DNA from 3 places in the Arthrobacter agilis genome. Region 1 is predicted to be linked to each of the others. Evidence: riboswitches for the same ligand, from Rfam matches in the RefSeq annotation. Region 1 holds a riboswitch; each other region holds the start of a gene.
What was found. A riboswitch is a leader RNA that binds a small molecule or an ion and turns the genes downstream of it on or off. The one in region 1 is predicted to bind cyclic di-AMP.
Positions count from the first base shown of each region.

Region 1 (2,254 bases):
CGAGATCCGAGAGGGGGTGCTGCATGGTGAGGTTCGAACCGTTCATCCCGCTGCTGATGACCTGGCCACCGCCGGCGTAGATGGCCACGTGGCCGCCGGTGATGACGATGTCGCCGGGGGCGGGGGTCGCCACGGTCGAGCCGTACTGGAAGAACTGCGACGGGCCGAGATCGCCCACGGCGATGCCGGCGGCACGCAGCGCGTTCTCCACGAGCACCGTGCAGTCCTGGACGGCTCCGGCGGCAAGCTGCGCCTGCGCCGATGCCAGGAGGGTTCCGCCGACGCCGCGGGCGGCCGCCGGGGTGACGGCGGCCGAGGCCAGGTAGACGCCCGAGTCAGGAGCTGCCGACACGGCCGGGGCCGGGGCGACGGCTGCTGCCGGCTGCACGACAGGAGCCGGTGCGACGACCGCTGCCTGCTCGACGGGAGCGGCAGGAGCGACGGCGACGGGAACGGAGACCGTCTGCGCCTGGACCGCTCCACCCGCGGGGATCGCGATGGAATCGCCCGGGAAGATGATCGAGGCCAGGGACAGCCCGTTGGCCGCGAGGACCGCGGTCAGGTCCGCACCGTACGAGGCCGAGATGGCACCGAGGGTGTCACCCGGGACGACGGTGTGGGTCGTGCCGGTTGCAGCTGCCGCCGGAGCGGCAGGAGCTGCGGCCGGAGCGGCAGGAGCTGCCACAGCTGCGGGTGCGGTCGTCGTGCCCTGCTCTGGTGTAGGTACCGGCGTTGGCGGTGCCGACGACGCTCAGCGCGAGGCCCGACGTGACGGCGACGATGGCGACGGGGCGGCCGATCGTGGTGGCGTGGGCCTTCGCGGCGCGGGACAGTCCCTGCAGCGCGAGATTGCCGTCGATAACGGCACGGTGGCGCGCCGAAGAGATGTTTCGTGACATGGTTTTATACCTCTCCCATGCCTGCGGGGTGAGCTGTCGGGTTCGGATGGGAGTCACCCGGCCGCGTGCATCAACTGGTGAGCGATGTGGTGCGGCTTAACCCCAAGGACGGCGTCAGCTCTTGCTGCGCGTCCACTGGACCTGTGGTTCCCCCGTCCCCGCCGTGAGGTGATCGTATCCGGGACGACGGCAGGGCTCGGCATTCCGTCCAGGAGCGCCCCACATAGGCTGAGGCACCAGAAGAACATAGCCACTGCTCGGACGGTTTGTCACATTCGCATAACGCCGGTTACCCTGCCCCTCCCGTGCGGGCCGAGCGCCGCCGGCGGAACGCGAGCGCCGTGCCTGCGACGCTGAGGACGAGCAGCACCGATTGCTGGAGGTAGAACCAGGGGCCCACCGCCGGGTCCGCGCTGATCACGGCCGCCAGGAGGCTGCTGGCCAGGGCGAGGACCAGCGCCAGTCCGACGCAGACCAGCGTGCTCCAGAGCCTCCGCTCGTGGGCACGCTGCGCGGACTTCCAGCTCTCCATGCCCCCAGCCTAGGCGGGCAGGGTGTGCGCGGTTCCGTGGGCCCGCACACACCCCTGCCGCATCAGCGCCGGACGGGTGCGCCGGCGTTCCGGATCAGGCCGAGGGCCTGCTCGGGGAACCATCCCCCGGCGGAGGGATCCAGACGGCCTGCAGCGTGGAGACCATGGCGCTGAGGCGATCGGCCGTCGCACGGTCTCCCGCGGACCGTAGCTGCGCGATCTGGCGCTGTGCCTCGTGGTTCGTCTTCGGGACGTAGAACGCGGCGGTCGAGGGACGCCCTCACACGGGGACACATTGTTTGGTTCCCCGGCGCCTCGGTGTCACACTCGATCTGACCATCCCGAGCGGCCGAGAGATCTGGCTCACTGACGCCGCAGCAACCCTGGCCTCCGCATCCCCTGCGGCGACAGAAGGGTGCTACTGCCAGACCGATGGAGGATCCATGAGCGTCGCCGACCTGTCGACCCCCCTGAAATTCGCCTACTGGGTGCCCAACGTGAGCGGTGGCCTCGTGGTCTCGACCATCGAGCAGCGGACGGGCTGGGACTTCGACTACAACAGGAAGCTCGCCCGGATCGCCGAGGACGCCGGGTTCGAGTACGCCCTGTCGCAGACCCGCTACGCAGCCTCCTACGGCGCGGACAAGCAGCACGAGGCGACGTCGTTCTCCCTCGCACTGCTCGCCGCGACCGAGAAGCTGAAGGTCATCGCCGCGGTCCATCCCGGCATGTGGCACCCGGGCGTGCTGGCGAAGTTCATCATCACCGCGGACCACATCTCCAACGGCCGTGCCGCCGTCAACATCGTCTCGGGCTGGCTGAA
Region 1 covers NZ_JAUSXO010000001.1:3,669,941-3,672,194, reverse strand. Annotated here, with positions in the region: gene QFZ50_RS17355 (LysM peptidoglycan-binding domain-containing protein) at 1-685, opposite strand, end outside; gene QFZ50_RS17350 (hypothetical protein) at 600-899, opposite strand; cyclic di-AMP (ydaO/yuaA leader) riboswitch at 903-1,111, opposite strand; gene QFZ50_RS17345 (hypothetical protein) at 1,189-1,431, opposite strand; SAM riboswitch class I at 1,765-1,870, shown strand; gene sfnG (dimethylsulfone monooxygenase SfnG) at 1,875-2,254, shown strand, end outside.

Region 2 (2,254 bases), 3.6 Mb from region 1:
CAGTCCGTGCTGGCTTTGGCTTGCCTCACCGGCGTGAGGCACCCCAGCCGCGCACCCGCACCGCACCAAGGAGCTGAACCGCATGACGGACCTCATCGACACCACCGAGATGTACCTGCGGACCATCCTTGAACTCGAGGAAGAGAACATCGTCGCGCTCCGCGCCCGGATCGCCGAGCGCCTCCGCCACTCCGGACCCACCGTCTCCCAGACCATCGGCCGCATGGAACGCGACGGCCTCGTCGTCGTCTCCGGGGATCGGCACCTCGAACTCACCGAACTCGGCCGCCACAGGGCCACCGGTGTCATGCGGAAGCACCGTCTCGCGGAACGTCTGCTCAGCGACGTCATCGGCCTCGACTGGGCGTACGTCCACGACGAAGCATGCCGCTGGGAGCACGTGATGAGCGAACGCGTGGAGCGGCGGCTCTACGAGCTCCTCGGCAAGCCCTCCGAATCGCCGTACGGCAACCCCATCCCCGGCCTCGAGGCCATCGGTGGGGTGGAGTCCGAACTCTTCACCGACGGCGTGGTCACCCTGCTCTCGGCCATGGGCACCTACTCGCCCGGGAATCCGGTCACGCTGGTGCGCCTCGCCGAACCGATCCAGGTCGACCCGGAACTCCTCACCCAACTCGACGAGGGCGGCCTACGCCCGGGCGCGCAGCTCAACCTGGAATCCGTGGGTGACTACGTCTCCGTCCGGGTGCCCGGCGTCGAGGGTGCGCTCGAACTGCCGCCCGAGGTGGCCTCGCACGTGTTCGTCTCCGTCGCAGCCTGACGGCAGTCTCGCCAGGCGCTCCCTGACGGCGCGCAGCGCTCGGGTCCCGAGTCCGGCAACGGCGCCCGCACGGGGACCTTCGACGGGCAGGCAGGCGGGTCCCGACGGCGCTGGGCGGCGCCCGTCACGCCGCTTGGACGGATACCCGGAAGCACATTCGCAACGGCCCCGCGACGCCCCCACGGAGGCCCCCGCATGACCCTCCGGAAAGCCGTCGTCACCAAGAACACACCATTCCGTGACCGTAACGTGACAAACGGGCCTTTCTGCGGTAGCTTTCATCTCGTGCCAAATTCGCTCTAGATCCGGCACCCTCTTGCAAATCGCCTAGCTCTGCCATTGCTCGAGGTCCGTCCGCACCATCGCATGGCAGAGGCGGGGGAACCAATTTCTGGGTTTCGTAACCGAAATCCTTGGGGTTAAGTCGCTGCTTCACGCAGTGGCCGGGTGACTCCCATCCGAATCCGACAGCTCACCTCGCAGGCGTTGGGAGAGGCAATCCAACGTGTCCAATAGCTCTTCACTGGGCCGCCATCGTGCGGCCCGGAACGTCAGCGCGCTGACCAACCTGTCGACAGCAGTCACCTCCAATGCCGGATCGGTCGGCCGCCAGGCAGCCGTCATCGTCGCCGCCACCGGGCTCGTGCTGACCGCCGGCCTGCCGGCCCACGGCGCCACCCCCGCCGAGCGCGAGGTCCAGTCCTCCGCAGCGCTGACCGTGAGCCGGGTCGTCTCGGCAGAGGTCACCGTCCCCGCCACCGCCACGGTCTCCTTCGACCGCGTCGCCGTCGAGGTCACCGCAGCCCCCGAGCCCGTCGTGGAGGCACCTGCTCCCGTCGTGGAGGCACCGGCACCCGCCGCCGAGACGCCGGCCCCCGTGGTCGAGGCGCCGGCCCCCGTCGCCGCCCAGCCCGCTCCCGCTCCGGTTGCGGTGCCTGCAGTCGCAGCGCCGGCCGCCGTTGTGCCGGCTGCAGCGCCCGCCGCCGTCGCACCGGCCCCCGTGGCTCCGCAGCCCGCTCCCGCCGCCCCGTCCTCCGGCGTTGCTGCCGGTCTGGTCGGCTCGGCCTACAGCCAGCTCGGCGTGGCCCAGGACTGCACGGCCATGGTCGAGAAGGCACTGCGCTCGGTCGGCAAGTCCGTCGGTGACCTCGCTCCCGGCCAGTTCTTCCAGTTCGGCGACGTCGTCGGCAGCCCTGCTCCCGGTGACCTCGTGATCACCGGTGGCCACGTGGCCATCTACGTCGGCAACGGTCAGGTCATCAGCGGTGGGCTGAACGGTATGAACACCGGCCTCCACTCCCTGTCCGACCTGCCCGGCGCCAGCTTCGTCCGCGTCCGCTAGAAACACACCCCGGAGTATCTCCCCCATGCCTTCATCCGTCATGCCCGCACGCCACCGAGGAGAAGCGCGGAACGCCGCCACCTTCTCCGATCTCGCCAAAGCAGTCACTTCCAACGCGACCGGGATGGGCC
Region 2 covers NZ_JAUSXO010000001.1:58,217-60,470, forward strand. Annotated here, with positions in the region: gene QFZ50_RS00285 (metal-dependent transcriptional regulator) at 83-781, shown strand; cyclic di-AMP (ydaO/yuaA leader) riboswitch at 1,096-1,281, shown strand; gene QFZ50_RS00290 (NlpC/P60 family protein) at 1,287-2,123, shown strand; gene QFZ50_RS00295 (NlpC/P60 family protein) at 2,149-2,254, shown strand, end outside.
Region 2: it holds a riboswitch for cyclic di-AMP, as region 1 does, so the genes downstream of both, QFZ50_RS00290 (NlpC/P60 family protein) here and QFZ50_RS17350 (hypothetical protein) in region 1, are expected to answer to the same signal.

Region 3 (2,254 bases), 1.8 Mb from region 1:
GGCGCCGGTTCCTTCCCCGGAACGGGAGACCCCGCCCACGACGCCGCCGGCGGGTCCTGAGTGCCCGAACTGCCCGAAGTGGAGGTCGTGCGCCGCGGCCTCGCCCGCTGGGTGGCCGGACGCACCATCGAGGCCGTGGAGGTCCTCGACGCCCGGTCCCTCCGGCGGCACGTCGACGGCGTCGAGGACTTCATCGGGAACGTGACCGGTTCACGCGTCACCGACGTGGTGCGGCGCGGGAAGTTCCTCTGGATGGTGCTGGACGACCCCGACGGCGGCCCTGCCCGAGTGGCGCTGATGGCCCACCTCGGGATGAGCGGCCAGCTCCTGATCGAGGAGCCCGACGCACCGCGGGAGAAACACCTCAAGGTCCGCCTGACCCTCTCCGCCGCCCTCGACGAGGAGGGCGTCCCGCTGCCGGCCGAGCTGCGCTTCGTGGACCAGCGCATCTTCGGAGGCATGTTCCTCGCCGACCTGGAGCCGACGCCGGACGGGCACCCGGGAGGACTGGGGCGGGAGAGCCTGCCGCTCGTCCCGCACCAGGCCGCCCACATAGCGCGCGACCTCCTCGACCCCGCTTTCAGCCCCGAATCCTTCCACCGGAGGATCCGGGAGCGCCGGACCGGGCTCAAACGCGCCCTCCTCGATCAGGGGCTCGTCTCGGGCATCGGCAACATCTACGCCGACGAGGCCCTCTGGGCGGCCAGGTTCCACTACGCACGCCCCACCGACACCCTGCGACGCCCGGACACTGCACGCATCCTCGAGGCGGCCACCGACGTCATGACCCGGGCGCTGGCCGCGGGAGGCACGAGCTTCGACGCGCTGTACGTGAACGTCAACGGTGCGTCCGGCTACTTCGCGCGGGACCTCCAGGCGTACGGCCGGGCCGGCCGGCCGTGCCGTCGCTGCGCGTCCGAGGGCCGGGAGACCCTGGTGCGCCGGGAGTCCTTCATGAACCGCTCCTCCTACCTCTGCCCGCACTGCCAGCCCAGGCCGCGGAACGCACGGGTCTGATCCCGCCCGGCACCGCCCGTGTGAGATTCCCCTCGTGATCCAAACGTGACAATCCACGGCCCCTCACGTACCGTTGATCCCGCGCTCGCTCCAGCACGGAGGGGCGCCCATCCTCTTTCTGCCGAACCCTGTCGATGAGGATGGACCGTTCGCACAAACCATTCGACAGGGGCGGGGGAACCAGTAGCGGGCTCGATCACGAGTCCTAGGGGTTAAGACACGCGTTGACCAGCTTGGGGGCGATGGTCAGCAGGTGCATGTCCGGATGTCCCATCCGAACCCGACAGCTAACTTCGCAGGCATTGGGAAAGGCAACAGCATGTCCAAGAGCCATATCGCGCGCCACCGGGCCGTCCCGACGCGCATCAACCCCCTCGTCACCGCCTCCCGCGCCGTCAGCGCGAGTGCGTCCGTGGCCGGCAAGCCCGCCGCGGTCGTCGTCGCCGCTTCCGGCCTCCTGTTCGGCGCGGCACTCCCGGCCAGCGCGGCCGGCGAGATCGCCATCGACACCCCGCAGCAGGCAGCGGTCAGCACGGCCGCGGCCGGCACGTACACCGTCCAGGCCGGCGACACCCTCGGCAGCATCGCGTCCTCCCACGGCGTGAGCCTGGAGACCGTGTTCGCGGCCAACGGCCTCGGGTACAGCTCGGTCATCTACCCCGGCCAGGCCATCTCGCTGAGCGGTTCCGCCGCTCCCCAGCAGTACGCCCCGCAGGCCGTGCCCGCGAGCAGCCCCGCGGTCACGTCCACGTTCACCTCCGCGGGCAACTCCACGGGCCTCAGCACGCAGTCCGCAGCCTCGATCGCGCCGGTGTCCTCCGGATCGCTCGCCGGTATCGCCGGAACGGCGATGCAGGGCAAGGGCTCGAGCTACGTGTACGGCGGCACCTCCTTCGGTGCCTGGGACTGCTCCGGCTTCGTGCAGTGGGTCTACGCGCAGCAGGGCATCAGCCTGCCCCGCACCACCTGGGCCCAGTTCGCTGCCATGACGCCCACCAGCAACCCGCAGCCGGGTGACCTGGTGAGCCAGAACGGCGGCAGCCACGTCGGGATCTACCTCGGCAACGGCCAGATGATCAGCGCTCTGAACCCCTCGCAGGGCACGCAGGTGCACTCGGTCAACGCCATGGCGGTCGACGGCTACTACACGCGCTAGAGCGAACCGCCGGCGGCGAACGCCGGCAGCGCCACGGAAGGGCGGGATGCTGTGCATCCCGCCCTTTGCCGTACCCGGCTT
Region 3 covers NZ_JAUSXO010000001.1:1,836,657-1,838,910, reverse strand. Annotated here, with positions in the region: gene rnc (ribonuclease III) at 1-60, shown strand, start outside; gene mutM (bifunctional DNA-formamidopyrimidine glycosylase/DNA-(apurinic or apyrimidinic site) lyase) at 61-1,017, shown strand; cyclic di-AMP (ydaO/yuaA leader) riboswitch at 1,158-1,334, shown strand; gene QFZ50_RS08470 (C40 family peptidase) at 1,337-2,173, shown strand.
Region 3: it holds a riboswitch for cyclic di-AMP, as region 1 does, so the genes downstream of both, QFZ50_RS08470 (C40 family peptidase) here and QFZ50_RS17350 (hypothetical protein) in region 1, are expected to answer to the same signal.